Regions from separate parts of the Pseudoalteromonas sp. PAR1 genome, predicted to be linked through region 1. Evidence: predicted binding sites of a transcription regulator. Region 1 holds the regulator's gene; each other region holds the start of a gene.

Region 1 (4,685 bases):
ATTATTATCAATAAGCAGTAGAATATCGCTAACAGCTTGGCTATCTTGCTGCTGGTAACTTTGCCAAAGCTTTACTAAAGTATCGGTTGTTTTACCCGATGCCGATACAACTACGCAATCGCCCTGCTCCGTATTCGCTAAAACAATGTTAGCCACCGCATGATAGCGTTCTGCCGAGCTTAAGCTTGAGCCACCAAATTTATGAACAATATTTACCATTTTTCTACCACAATGCCGTATGTGCTGGCGTTAACTTAAATGACGCGTTTTGTTGTGTATCTTGCTGTGTTTGCTTAACTTCAGCTTTTGTAACTTGCTGGCCTTGACCTGGTTTTACTAAATTAAAAACACGGTCTAAATCGGCAATAAGGTCTTTTACGTCTTCAATGCCTACAGAAATACGAATAAGGGTATCACCGACACCAGCTTCAAGACGGGCTTTAGGCTCCATACCTGCGTGTGTCATCGTTGCAGGGTGACAAATCAAGCTCTCTACCCCACCAAGCGACTCAGCAAGGCTAAAGTCTTTAAGGCTTGTTAAAAACGCTGCGGCATCGTTAATGTCGCCTTTAATATCAAAGCTCACCATGCCACCAAAACCGCGTTGCTGTGCTTTAGCAAGCTCATGCTGTGGGTGTGAAGAAAGGCCTGGATAATAAACTTGGCTTACATAAGGTGAGTTTTCTAAATACTCAGCAATTGCAAAGGCATTTTCTTGGTGCTGCTTCAAACGTACATTTAAAGTACGTAAACCACGAAGGGTTAAGTAGCTATCAAATGGTGCACCAGTAATACCAATGTTATTCGCCCACCAAGCAAGCTCATCGCCTAGCTCTTGCGTTGCAGCAATCACTGCACCGCCCACTACATCAGAGTGACCATTAATATATTTAGTGGTTGAGTGCACAACAATATCAACACCAAACTCAATGGGGTTTTGTAATGCAGGTGATAAGAAGGTGTTGTCAGCCGCAACCAAAGCACCACACTGCTTAGCAATACTAGTAATTACTTTAATATCTGTTAAACGCAAGATTGGGTTACTTGGCGTTTCAATCCAAATCAACTTAGGTTTAATCGCTAAAATTTCTTGGAGATTTTCAGTTTTAGTTAAATCCAAAACTTTTAGTTTTAACAGGCCACGTTTTTCAAGCGAGGTGAATAAACGGTAACTACCGCCATAACAGTCATGTGGAATAACCAGTGTGTCATCACTGTTTAACAGCTGAGTTGCTAAATGCACTGCAGACATACCTGTTGCAGTAATAATGCCTCTTGCACCCCCTTCAAGCTCAGCTAAAGTTTCAGCTAAGATATCGCGATTCGGATTACCACTGCGGCCATAGTCATACTGGCGTTTAGTATCAAAGTCAGCAAATGAATAGGTGGTTGATAAGTATAGAGGTGGCACAACCGCACCATGATGCTTATCGGCTTCGATGCCGTGACGAACCGCTATCGTCGCTTTATTTTTTTCACTCATTTCATCACCTATTCATAAATTGGATGTTTAGACGTCTAAAAGGTTAGATGATCGACTATGAGAAGTCAAAGTATTTATAGCTCACAATAGAAGTTTATACATTTACACTACTAGATGGCTAAATAACTAGTATTTGACTATCTTTTTTAAAGAGATAGAATTTCCGCATCTTGCGCGATGAGAAATACTAATTACCTTTACGAAGTGTTCTATTTTGAATTGGTATCTCGCGTAAATAACTGACAACCGAGGCAACGAAATAACTTATGGCTAAATGGAACGGTGAATACATTCACCCATATGCAGAACACGGTAAAAAATCAGAACAAGTAAAAAAGATTACCGTATCGATCCCACTTAATGTATTAAAAGTATTAACTGATGAACGTACACGTCGTCAGATCAATAACTTACGTCATGCGACGAATAGTGAGTTATTGTGTGAAGCTTTCCTACATGCTTTTACAGGTCAACCATTACCAAATGACGATGACCTTCGTAAAGACAACCCTGAAAAGGTGCCAGAAGAAGTTAAAAAGATTATGCAAGAAATGGGGTTAGATATCCCTGTTCTTGATTCAGAGTAAGTATTTCGGCCATCGGATCACCGCCGATAGCCACAGGCATAAAAAAACTCAGCTTAGGCTGAGTTTTTTTATTAGCGTTAATTAAGTTTAACGCATGTAATCTTCTGGCATCTCAATTTGCGCAACCCCTGACTCTACTGCCGCCTCAGCAACAGCACGAGCAATACGAGGTAATAAACGCGGGTCCATTGGCTTAGGAATGATGTACTCGGCACCAAACTCTAGTGACTCAACGCCAGCCGCTTTTAATACTTCGCTTGGTACAGGCTCTTTTGCAATGCTTCGAATAGCATGCACAGCTGCAATTTTCATTTCATCATTAATTGCCGTTGCTCGCACATCTAGCGCACCACGGAAAATAAACGGGAAACAAAGCACGTTATTCACTTGGTTAGGGAAGTCTGAACGCCCCGTTGCCATAATTAAATCGTTACGTGCACTGTGTGCAACTTCTGGGGCAATCTCAGGATCTGGGTTTGAACACGCAAACACCACAGGCTTATCTGCCATCAGTTTAAGATCATCGGCAGTTAATAGATTAGGACCAGATACACCTACAAACACATCAGCATCAGCAATAACGTCTTGTAATGTACGCTTATCAGTATTGTTAGCAAATAATTGCTTATACTCATTTAAGTCATCACGACGAGTGTGGATCACACCTTTACGGTCAAGCATATAGATGTGCTCACGCAGTGCGCCACATTTTATTAATAGCTCCATACAAGCAACTGCAGCTGCACCGGCACCTAAACATACGATAATTGCATCTTCGATGTCTTTACCTTGTACTTCAAGGGCATTAAGCATACCAGCAGCGGTAACAATAGCAGTGCCATGTTGGTCATCGTGGAAAACTGGAATATCGCAACGCTCGATAAGCGCTTTTTCGATTTCAAAACACTCTGGCGCTTTAATATCTTCTAGATTGATACCACCAAACGTATCAGCGATGTTAGCAACCGTATTAATGAAGTCTTCTGTTGTGCGGTGTTTTACTTCAATATCAATTGAATCAAGGCCAGCAAAACGTTTGAATAGTAACGCTTTACCTTCCATTACAGGTTTTGATGCAAGCGGGCCTAAGTTACCTAATCCTAGAATTGCGGTACCGTTTGAAATAACCGCAACCATGTTACCTTTACCTGTGTACTTATAGGCATTTGCTGGATCAGCAGCAATTTCGCGGACTGGTTCAGCCACACCTGGGCTATAAGCTAAAGCGAGATCGTTAACCGTTTCGGCTGGCTTAGTTAGTTCAACACTAATTTTACCTGGAACGGGGTGAGCGTGGTAATGTAATGCTTTTTCACGAAAATCTGACATAACGCGATAGTATCCTGCAAAAAGTTAAAAAGTGAGAGAGCTTGCATCAGTACGATACCTGTAATGTATAAAAATTCCAAGTATTATCAGGTCTATCCTGTTATAAGCTATATCGCTTAATTTTAAAGGATTTCCCAACAATTTCTGTGCATAGTTGCGATTAATCAAACATAAAAATTAACCTATTTATGGCCTTTTAAGCGCGTGTTTTTGTATTTTATATGCACGAACACTGCAAATAGCCGAAATTAGCCCAAAACAGCCATTTCAACGAAGTTCACAGCATTTACTCACGAAATTATTTAAATTTATTATTTTTAATAGCTTTTAGATACCAATACGCTTAATTAAGTAGTCTATTTTGAGGCAATGAAACCTTGTTGATAGCAAGGCAAAAATTTCGTTATTTAGTTGTGTTCTAAATCAGAAATTTTTAACGCAGGTAGCGACAGGTTTAATCCCTCAAAATGATTAAGTATTATTGCGGATTGGTATACTCATTTATACAAAAAAGAATATAGCCAAGGGGTGGCACTTTGTCTCTACAATTAACGACATAATGGGCATAACAGCCAGAAATAGTTATGCAAAGGAAATGAGTGAAGATGATAAGTAAGTGTCAGCGTTAATAACGAATTTTGTGAATTTTAGCCATAAAAAAAGCACCCTAAGGTGCTTCCTTTAACTAAACAGCAGAAATTACTTCTTGCTGCTAAGTGCACCGAAGCGCTTGTTGAAACGATCAACACGGCCGCCAGTGTCTAAAATCTTTTGCTTACCAGTGTAAAACGGGTGACACTCAGAACATACGTCTAAGTGGATGTCTTTACAAAGAGTTGAGCTAGTTTCGAATTTGTTACCACATGAACAAGTTGCAGTGATAGCTTCGTACTTAGGGTGAATACCTTCTTTCATAGGGAACCTCTAGTTAAGGCCGTATCGCTCTCCAAACCCGAAGTCTGGCACCATACGCAGTTAATACAATTAATAGGCCGCGTATTTTATAGCTCAAGTGACCTTGCGACAAGCTTTAAATACATATTTCGCTAAAAAAATAATCAAGTGGCTTGTTGTTCAGTATTTGTTGGTAGGTTTTTAACCGTAATTTTAGTACATTATCTTTCCGTCTTTGTTTCAGTAGAGTTGTTATGCACTTTGTAGAAGTTGCCATAAAAGTCCCTTTACAGCGTACCTTCGATTATAAAGTTGAACAGCTGCTGCACAGCCCTGAGTTAAAGCCAGGCATGCGCGTTCGCGTGCCATTTGGTAGTCAAAAAAAGGTTGCA
Region 2 (4,685 bases), on a different contig from region 1:
CTTCGTCACGGTAATCAAGAATATGTGTAGCAATACGGTCAAGGAACCAACGGTCATGCGAGATACACATTACACAGCCAGGGAACTCTAAAATAGCGTTCTCAAGTGCACGTAGTGTTTCAACGTCTAGGTCATTGGTTGGCTCATCCAGAAGTAATACGTTACCACCAGCTTTTAACAGCTTAGCTAGGTGTAAACGGTTGCGCTCACCACCTGATAGGTCTTTAACGAATTTTTGTTGGTCGTTACCTTTGAAGTTAAAGCGGCCAACATAGGCACGGCTTGGGAATTCAAAGTTACCAATTTTCAATACGTCTTGGCCGTTTGAGATTTCTTGGAAAACAGTGTTGCTCTCGTCCATGTTGCCACGGAACTGATCAACAGTTGCAAGCTCTACTGTTTCACCAACAATGATCTCACCGCTATCAGGCTTTTCTTCACCGCTTAGCATTTTGAAAAGCGTTGATTTACCTGCACCATTGGCACCGATAATACCTACGATAGCGCCTTTAGGCATTGCAAAGTTTAAGTCATCAATTAATACGCGGTCGCCAAAGCTCTTCTTCAGGCCTTTCACTTCGATAACTTGGTCACCTAAGCGTGGACCCGGTGGAATGAATAGCTCATTCGTTTCGTTACGCTTTTGGTAATCATTTTGTTGAAGCTCTGAGAACTGTGCCATACGTGCTTTAGACTTAGCTTGACGGCCTTTCGGGTTTGAACGAACCCATTCAAGTTCTTGTGCGATTGATTTTTGACGTGCTTTTTCAGATTTCTGTTCTTGTTGTAAACGTAAATCTTTTTGCTCAAGCCACGATGAGTAGTTACCTTCCCAAGGAATACCTTCACCACGGTCAAGCTCTAAAATCCAACCTGCTACGTTATCTAAGAAGTAACGGTCGTGGGTTACAGCAACCACAGTACCTTCGTAGTCGTGTAAGAAGCGTTCTAACCAAGCAACTGACTCAGCGTCTAAGTGGTTGGTTGGTTCGTCAAGAATAAGCATATCTGGTTTTTCAAGTAGTAAACGACAGATCGCAACTCGGCGACGCTCACCACCCGAAAGGTGTTCAATTTTTGCATCCCAAGGTGGTAGGCGTAATGCATCAGCTGCACGCTCTAACACGTTATCAATATTGTGACCATCGTGTGCTTGGATGATAGCTTCTAATTCGCCTTGCTCTTTAGCAAGCGCATCGAAGTCAGCACCGTCCATTGCATACTCGTTGTATACTTCATCTAGACGATTTAATGCATTTTTAACTTCGCTTACCGCTTCTTCTACTGTTTCGCGAACTGTTTTGTTCTCGTCTAGCTGCGGTTCTTGCGGTAAGTAACCGATTTTAGTGCCTGGTTGAGGGCGAGCTTCACCTTCAAAGTCTTGGTCAACACCGGCCATAATGCGCAGTAACGTCGATTTACCTGCACCGTTTAGACCTAGCACACCAATTTTTGCGCCTGGGAAAAAGTGTAAAGAAATATCTTTTAAGATAGTGCGCTTAGGTGGCACAACCTTAGATACTCGACTCATCGAGAATATAAACTTGTCTGGTAACACCATGAAAGAAGCCTTCAATTTATAATAAAAATTAACAGCAAGTATTGTATACCCAAACTACCTCAAAATACAGAATTCAGCGTTTATGATAGGCTTAATATCAAGGTGTTATTTACTCAAAGAGTCGTACATTTTAATTAATGACCACTCAGAAATATCACTTCATTTGGACATCTAAACATCTAGAGGTTGAAATTTCTAACTATCCGTTCATAATTAGCACTCTAATATGTATGCTCGGAGCCCGCTATGCCCATTACAGTAAAAGATGAATTGCCAGCTATTGCAAAGTTACGTCAGGAAAACGTGTTTGTAATGCCAAAAAGCCGTGCGAAAACGCAAGAGATTCGCCCAATGCGTTTGGCCATCTTAAACTTAATGCCAAACAAAGTAGAAACCGAGGTGCAGTTTATTCGCTTACTAGCTAACTCACCGCTGCAAGTTAATGTTGAGCTGTTGCGCTTAGATACCCACCGCAGCAGTAGTAACTCTGAGCAGCACTTAGATACGTTTTATCGTTATTTTTCTGAGGTAAAAGACAATAACTACGATGCTATGATCATCACAGGTGCGCCGCTTGCACATTTAGAGTATGACGATGTTGTCTATTGGGATGAACTTAAAGTGATTTTAGACTGGGCTGAGCTGCATGTTACCTCTACGCTGTTTTCGTGTTGGGCGGCCCATGCGGGGCTTTATCACCACTATGGTCTTAAGCGTGAACTTAAACCAAATAAGTTAAGTGGTGTATTTACCCACAAAAGCTATTTTGACCACGCAGCACTCACCCGTGGCTTTGATGATACCTTTTTAGTGCCACACTCTCGCTATGGTCATATTGATATTGATAAGATAACTGCCTGTGATGATTTGGTGGTGTTAGCTGGTTCTGAGCGAGTTGGTGCCTATTTAATTAAGAATAAGTCTGGCAGCCAAGTGTATATTACAGGTCATCCAGAGTACGATGCGCATACCTTAAAAGAAGAGTACCTGCGTGATAGCGAGAAGTCTGCAGACGCACCTAAACCAGAAAATTATTTCCCAGATGATAACCCTGATAACGAACCATCGAAAACATGGCAAAGTCATGCCTTTTTATTGTTTTCTAATTGGTTAAACTATTATGTGTACCAAACTACACCGTATGATATTAACTTAGTTAGCCAAGACGTAAGGACTAACAACTATGCCGAGTAATGCAGTGAATAAACGCGAACAATTGACCGAGGCGCTGAAACAGCGAATTTTAATCCTCGATGGCGCGATGGGCACCATGATCCAAGAACATAAATTAGAAGAGCAAGACTATCGCGGTGAGCGCTTTAAAGACTGGCATGTACTTATTAAAGGCAATAATGACTTATTAAGCCTGACTCAGCCAAAGATCATTGCTGATATTCACCGTGCTTACTTAGAAGCCGGTGCCGATATCATCGAAACCAATACCTTTAATGCCACGACTATTTCGATGGAAGATTATGATATGGCGAGTCTTAGTCGCGAAATCAACCTCGAATCAGCGAAACTTGCGCGCGGCGTATGTGATGAGTTTGAAGCAAAAGATCCAAGTAAACCGCGTTATGTAGCGGGGGTGCTTGGGCCAACGTCAAAAACCTGCTCTATTTCACCAGATGTAAATGACCCAGGTTATCGCAATATCAATTTTGATAAGCTGGTGGCTGCGTATGTTGAGTCGACACTGGCACTGATGGAAGGTGGCGCAGACCTTATTTTGATTGAAACCATCTTTGATACGCTTAATGCAAAAGCCGCTTCGTTTGCCGTAGAAGAAGCTTTCGAGCAAGCTGGTCGTAGTTTGCCTGTGATGATCTCAGGCACCATTACCGATGCCTCTGGTCGTACTTTATCAGGACAAACCACCGAAGCATTTTATAACTCTATTCGCCATATTAAACCGCTCTCAATTGGCCTCAACTGCGCCCTTGGCCCAGACTTACTGCGCCAGTATGTTGAAGAGCTATCGCGCGTTTGTGAAACCTTTACCTCGGTGCATCCAAATGCAGGTTTACCGAATGAGTTTGGTGAATATGATTTAGAAGCCCCTGAAATGGCTAAAGAAATTATCGATTGGGGCAAATCTGGCTTTATTAATATTGTAGGTGGTTGTTGTGGCACCACACCGGCTCATATTAAGGCGTTTGCGAAAGGCCTGAGTGGTGTTAAGCCTCGCCAACTGCCAGAGCTTGAAGTGCGTATGCGCTTATCGGGCCTTGAAGCGTGCAACTTAAACTAGGAAACCGACATGACTGACCAAATTGCTGTATTTACTAACGTCGGTGAGCGTACCAATGTAACTGGCTCGGCTAAGTTTAAGCGCTTGATCATGGAAGAAGATTACGAGACCGCTCTCGATGTTGCCCGTGAACAAGTAGAAAATGGCGCGCAAGTGATTGATATCAACATGGATGAAGCCATGTTGGACTCAAAAGCGGCGATGGTAAAATTTTTAAACTTAATTGCCTCAGAGCCTGATATCTCAAAAGTACCTATCATGGTCGACTCATCGAAATGGGATGTGATTGAAGCTGGCTTAAAGTGTATTCAAGGCAAAGCCATTGTTAACTCAATTTCACTTAAAGAAGGTGAAGAGCCATTCATCCGCCAAGCTAAGCTAATTAAGCGCTTTGGCGCTGCTGCGGTTGTTATGGCGTTTGATGAAAAAGGACAAGCCGAAACTGCTGATCGTAAGTTCGAGATTTGTCAGCGTAGCTACAAAATACTCGTTGATGATATTGGCTTTCCACCAGAAGACATTATTTTTGACCCGAACATTTTTGCTGTCGCAACGGGCATTGAAGAGCACGATAACTACGCTGTTGAGTTTATCGAAGGTACACGTCGAATCAAGCAAGGCTTACCGCATTGTAAAGTGTCGGGTGGTGTATCGAATGTGTCGTTCTCGTTCCGCGGCAACAACCCAGTGCGTGAAGCTATTCACTCAGTGTTTTTATACCACGCGATTAAAGCGGGTATGGATATGGGCATTGTAAATGCTGGTCAATTAGCGGTTTACGACGATATCCCCGAAGAGCTGCGAAAAGCTGTAGAAGATGTGATCCTCAATACCGACCCAGGTGCTGGTGAGCGACTTGTTGAACTTGCACCA
Region 3 (4,685 bases), on a different contig from region 1:
GTGCAAAAACATGAAGCTTGTTACTTCATCAAGCCAAGCCTAAAAACCCTTAAACGTGTGACCGATGGAATTCGTTTGATTCGCCACACCTTCTGGTTGTTTGATGACATAGTAAGTAAAGATGACACTGATTTATTACGTACAGAGCTAAAATGGCTGCTAAGTGAACTAGCGTGGGTAGAAAATGCAATTCAGTTAAAAACCTACACGTCTAAACGCCACGCTTATTATAAAAAAATTAATAGTGCGCCAGAACTCACGCAAGTTATCAACGACTTAAAACAGTTACAACCAAGCATCGAAGATGTACAAGAGCTGTTTCATAGTACTCGCTATAATCGTTTATTGTTACAACTAACTACATGGTTGATAGAAAAACAGTGGCGTAAATCATGGGGACAAGCTGAGTTTAAAGCGGCTGAAGAGCCCGTTGCTGATATTGCAAAGCGATTATTTGCAAAAGATTGGCACGATATGCATGAGCTCATTCCAGAGCAAAAAGTGTTTACAGACAAAGATTACTTAGCACTGCGCACGCGCCTAGAAAACTCTCTGCTTAGTGGAAATTGTTTAGGAGCGCTATTTAACAAAGACGACCGTAGTGAGTTTCGTATTCCATGGTTAGATATCTCTCATGGTATTTATGAACTAAGTACACTTGAGTATCTAAAACAGCTGTGTGCTGGTCATGAAGATTTAGAACTTGCAAAAATACAGTCTTGGTTGGATCAAAAATCTGAATTTTTAGTAAGTGCAATGGAGCAAAGCCGTCACGCTACATTCGACACAGACCCTTACTGGCTATAAATAAAGTGCGTTTTTGCTTAATAGTTGGGTTAGCTTGGCTGAGTTTATCTGCCTGTGCTAACCCAATTGAATGGCAAGTCTACAAGCAACAAGACGACATCAAGGTTAGTTATAAAAAGCATGATACCGGCATAATAGAAATTAATGCTTCTGTGCTGGTTAAAAACGCCAAAGCGAGTGACTTTATGGCGTTATTAAGTGATACAGAAAACGCGCCTAATTGGCTCGAAAACGTGAAAAGCGTAACCTTAATGGAGCGCTTAAGTCCCTCAGAAACTCTTGTTTATACCCACTTTAATTCGCCTTGGCCGGTATCAGATCGAGACTTGGTGAGTTACTCTTGTTATCGCGCTTTAGGTGAGCATAAAACTGAGCTACAAATTAAAAGCCAGCCCTATGCAAAAGCAGAAGTGGCAGGGGTTGTACGAATTAAAAACCTCACTGCATATTGGCGCTTAGAACAGCAACAAACTAATTTATTAGTGAGCCATCAAGCTTATGCAGATCCGAGTGGCTCTATCCCTTATTGGTTAAGTAACAAAGTGTCATTAAAAAGTGTTTATAAAACACTACAATCGCTCAGAGAGCAGTTAACTAATAATCAGTTTTCGCGCACCAAAACCAGCAGCATCCCCGGTAATTGCTAGCAATTAAAACAAGGGTCTTATGGTGACAGTGTAAGAGTTTATTATTATGATCAGGTTAATTCTGAGGCAGTAGGTAAAAAATGAAAGAACCAAAAATCCCCCTGGTCAATAAGCCAAATGGCCTTGGTGTTGGACGCATTTTAAAAGCAACTAAATGCTCGATTAAAGGCTTTAAAGCGGCGTTTAAAGAAGAGTCTGCATTTCGTTCTGAAATTTATTTAGGACTGTGTTTGTTACCCTTGTCGGTCGTATTGGCGCAGTCACTTAATCACTGGTTAGTGTTGTTTATTCCCTATTTATTATTATTAATCGTCGAGTTACTTAACTCATCAATAGAAGCGCTGACTGACCGAGTTGGCATTGAGTATCATGTATTATCAGGGCGAGCCAAAGATATGGCCTCTGCGGCGGTGACATTGTCGCTGGTGGTTTTAGCCTTGGTATGGGGTGTGGCTGTTTACGAAAAAATAGTTTCCTACTTTTAAATCAAACACAAAAAAAGCGCCAAATGGCGCTTTTTTCATTTTATTTAACCTATTACAGGCCAGCAGCTGCGCGAAGTGCGTCTGCTTTGTCTGTGCTTTCCCAAGGGAACTCATTACGACCGAAGTGACCATAAGCCGCAGTCGGTTGATAGATAGGACGCTCAAGATCAAGCATTTGGATTAAGCCGTAAGGGCGTAGGTCGAAGTGCTCACGCACTAATTCGATTAGACGTGCTTCATCTAATTTACCTGTACCAAATGTTTCGATGCTGATAGATGTTGGCTCTGCAACACCGATAGCGTAAGAAACTTGTAGCTCACACTTGTCAGCAAGACCAGCAGCAACCACGTTTTTAGCAACGTAACGTGCAGCATATGCAGCTGAGCGGTCAACTTTTGATGGATCTTTACCAGAGAAAGCACCACCACCGTGACGAGCCATACCACCGTATGTATCTACGATGATTTTACGGCCTGTAAGACCACAGTCACCCATAGGGCCACCGATTACGAAACGGCCAGTTGGGTTGATGAAGAACTTAGTCGCGCTTGAGATAAGCTCAGCAGGAAGAACCGGCTTAATGATAGTTTCCATTACCGCTTCAACTAAGTCGTTTTGTGAGATTGAATCACAGTGTTGAGTTGAAAGAACAACTGCATCAATACCAACAGGCTTGCCATTTTCGTATGCAAACGTTACTTGAGATTTTGCATCTGGACGTAACCAGTTAAGCTCACCGCTCTTACGAACTTCAGCTTGACGCTGAACTAGACGGTGTGAATAAGTGATTGGTGCAGGCATTAAAACGTCAGTTTCATTACATGCATAACCGAACATTAAACCTTGGTCACCAGCGCCTTGGTCTTCTGGACGAGCACGGTCAACACCTTGGTTAATATCTGGAGATTGTTTACCGATAGTGTTTAGGATTGCACACGAGTCAGCATCGAAGCCCATGTCTGAGTGCGTGTAACCGATTTCACGTACAGTTTTACGTGTAATTTCTTCGATATCTACCCAAGCGCTAGTAGTGATTTCACCACCAACCATAACCATACCAGTCTTTACGTATGTCTCACATGCAACACGGGCATGAGAATCTTGCTCTAAGATAGCATCTAGAACCGCGTCAGAGATTTGGTCCGCGATTTTATCCGGATGACCTTCAGAAACAGATTCAGAAGTAAATAAATGTTTTGCCATTGTATTTCTGCTCACAAATATTGCGCTCCACAAACGTCGGTAATAGCGCTAAAAAAATAAGGGGCGTATTTTATCTAAAACAAATATGTTTGCATAGTAATTTTACGCCTAGACGTCCATTTAAAATTACTAATAACGTATTGTTCTTAACAAACGCCCATAAACGGTGCATTTAATGCGGATTTTTAATTGCACTGTACCCTTACAATAAGTAAGAATGGAGCTTCATAAACAACCAGCGCAAATACATAAAGGTAGGAGAATTCATGCCATCACGCAAAGAACTTGCAAATGCTATTCGCGTCTTATCAATGGACGCAGTACAACAGGCCAAATCTGGCCACCCTGGCGCCCCTATGGGCATGGCAGATATCGCAGAAGTACTATGGCGCGATTATCTAAAGCACAACCCTACGAATCCAGAGTGGGCAGACCGCGATCGATTTATTCTTTCGAATGGTCACGGTTCAATGCTGATCTATTCTCTACTGCACTTAAGTGGCTATGACTTACCACTCGAAGAAATTAAAAACTTCCGCCAAATGCACTCAAAAACACCGGGCCACCCAGAATATGGTTATGCGCCTGGTATTGAGACCACTACGGGTCCATTAGGTCAAGGGATCACAAATGCTGTGGGTATGGCAATTGCTGAGAAAGCACTTGCTGCACAGTTTAACCGTGAAGGCCACGATATTGTTGATCACTACACCTATGCATTTATGGGTGATGGCTGTTTAATGGAAGGTATTTCTCACGAAGCCTGTTCATTAGCCGGTACATTAGGCCTAGGTAAACTAGTTGCGTTTTGGGATGACAACGGCATCTCAATTGATGGTGAAGTAGAAGGGTGGTTCAGTGACGATACACCAGCGCGCTTCAAAGCATACGGTTGGCACGTAGTAAGCGATGTAGACGGTCATAACCCTGATGCAATTCGCGCCGCTATCGAAGAAGCACGTAGCATTACTGATAAACCATCACTAATTTGCTGTAAAACAATCATTGGTTACGGTTCACCTAATAAATCAGGTAGCCACGACTGTCACGGTGCACCACTAGGTGAAGACGAAATCAAAGCATCTCGTGAGTTCCTAGGTTGGACAGGTGATGCATTTGAAATTCCAGCTGAAATCTACAGCGAGTGGGATGGCAAAGAAAAAGGTAAGCAACTAGAAGCTAGCTGGGATGAAAAATTTGCCGCTTATGCAAGTGCATACCCAGAGCTTGCAGCTGAGTTTAAACGCCGTACAAACGGTGAGCTACCAGCTAATTGGGCTGAAAAGTCACAAGCTTACATCGAAGAGCTACAAGCAAACCCTGCAAACCCAGCAACACGTAAAGCATCACAAAATGCACTAAACGCGTTTGGTCCGTTACTACCAGAATTCATGGGCGGTTCTGCTGACCTAGCTGGCTCTAACTTAACACTTTGGGATGGCTCAAAAGGCTTAGAAGCAAACGATGCAAGTGGTAACTACATTTTCTACGGCGTACGTGAATTTGGTATGTCAGCGATTATGAATGGTATTGCACTGCATA

Evidence for each region. Region 1 encodes MetJ, which represses methionine synthesis genes. Its sites were predicted from a motif close to TAGACGTCTAGACGTCTA; they were not measured.
Region 2: metA (homoserine O-succinyltransferase) is a predicted target of MetJ. The motif match lies at 1,726-1,743, and genes of this name have one in related genera.
Region 3: metK (methionine adenosyltransferase) is a predicted target of MetJ. The motif match lies at 3,245-3,262, and genes of this name have one in related genera.

What each region holds. Positions count from the first base shown of each region.
Region 1 covers NZ_CAMZMY010000025.1:51,950-56,634, forward strand. Annotated here, with positions in the region: gene metL (bifunctional aspartate kinase/homoserine dehydrogenase II) at 1-219, opposite strand, end outside; gene metB (cystathionine gamma-synthase) at 224-1,483, opposite strand; gene metJ (met regulon transcriptional regulator MetJ) at 1,750-2,070, shown strand; gene QL229_RS17385 (malic enzyme-like NAD(P)-binding protein) at 2,158-3,399, opposite strand; gene rpmE (50S ribosomal protein L31) at 4,099-4,314, opposite strand; gene priA (primosomal protein N') at 4,548-4,685, shown strand, end outside.
Region 2 covers NZ_CAMZMY010000006.1:62,040-66,724, forward strand. Annotated here, with positions in the region: gene ettA (energy-dependent translational throttle protein EttA) at 1-1,561, opposite strand, end outside; gene metA (homoserine O-succinyltransferase) at 1,808-2,755, shown strand; gene QL229_RS06595 (homocysteine S-methyltransferase family protein) at 2,745-3,812, shown strand; gene metH (methionine synthase) at 3,822-4,685, shown strand, end outside.
Region 3 covers NZ_CAMZMY010000001.1:182,506-187,190, reverse strand. Annotated here, with positions in the region: gene QL229_RS00855 (CYTH and CHAD domain-containing protein) at 1-807, shown strand, start outside; gene QL229_RS00850 (START domain-containing protein) at 813-1,454, shown strand; gene QL229_RS00845 (diacylglycerol kinase) at 1,535-1,939, shown strand; gene metK (methionine adenosyltransferase) at 1,992-3,143, opposite strand; gene tkt (transketolase) at 3,410-4,685, shown strand, end outside.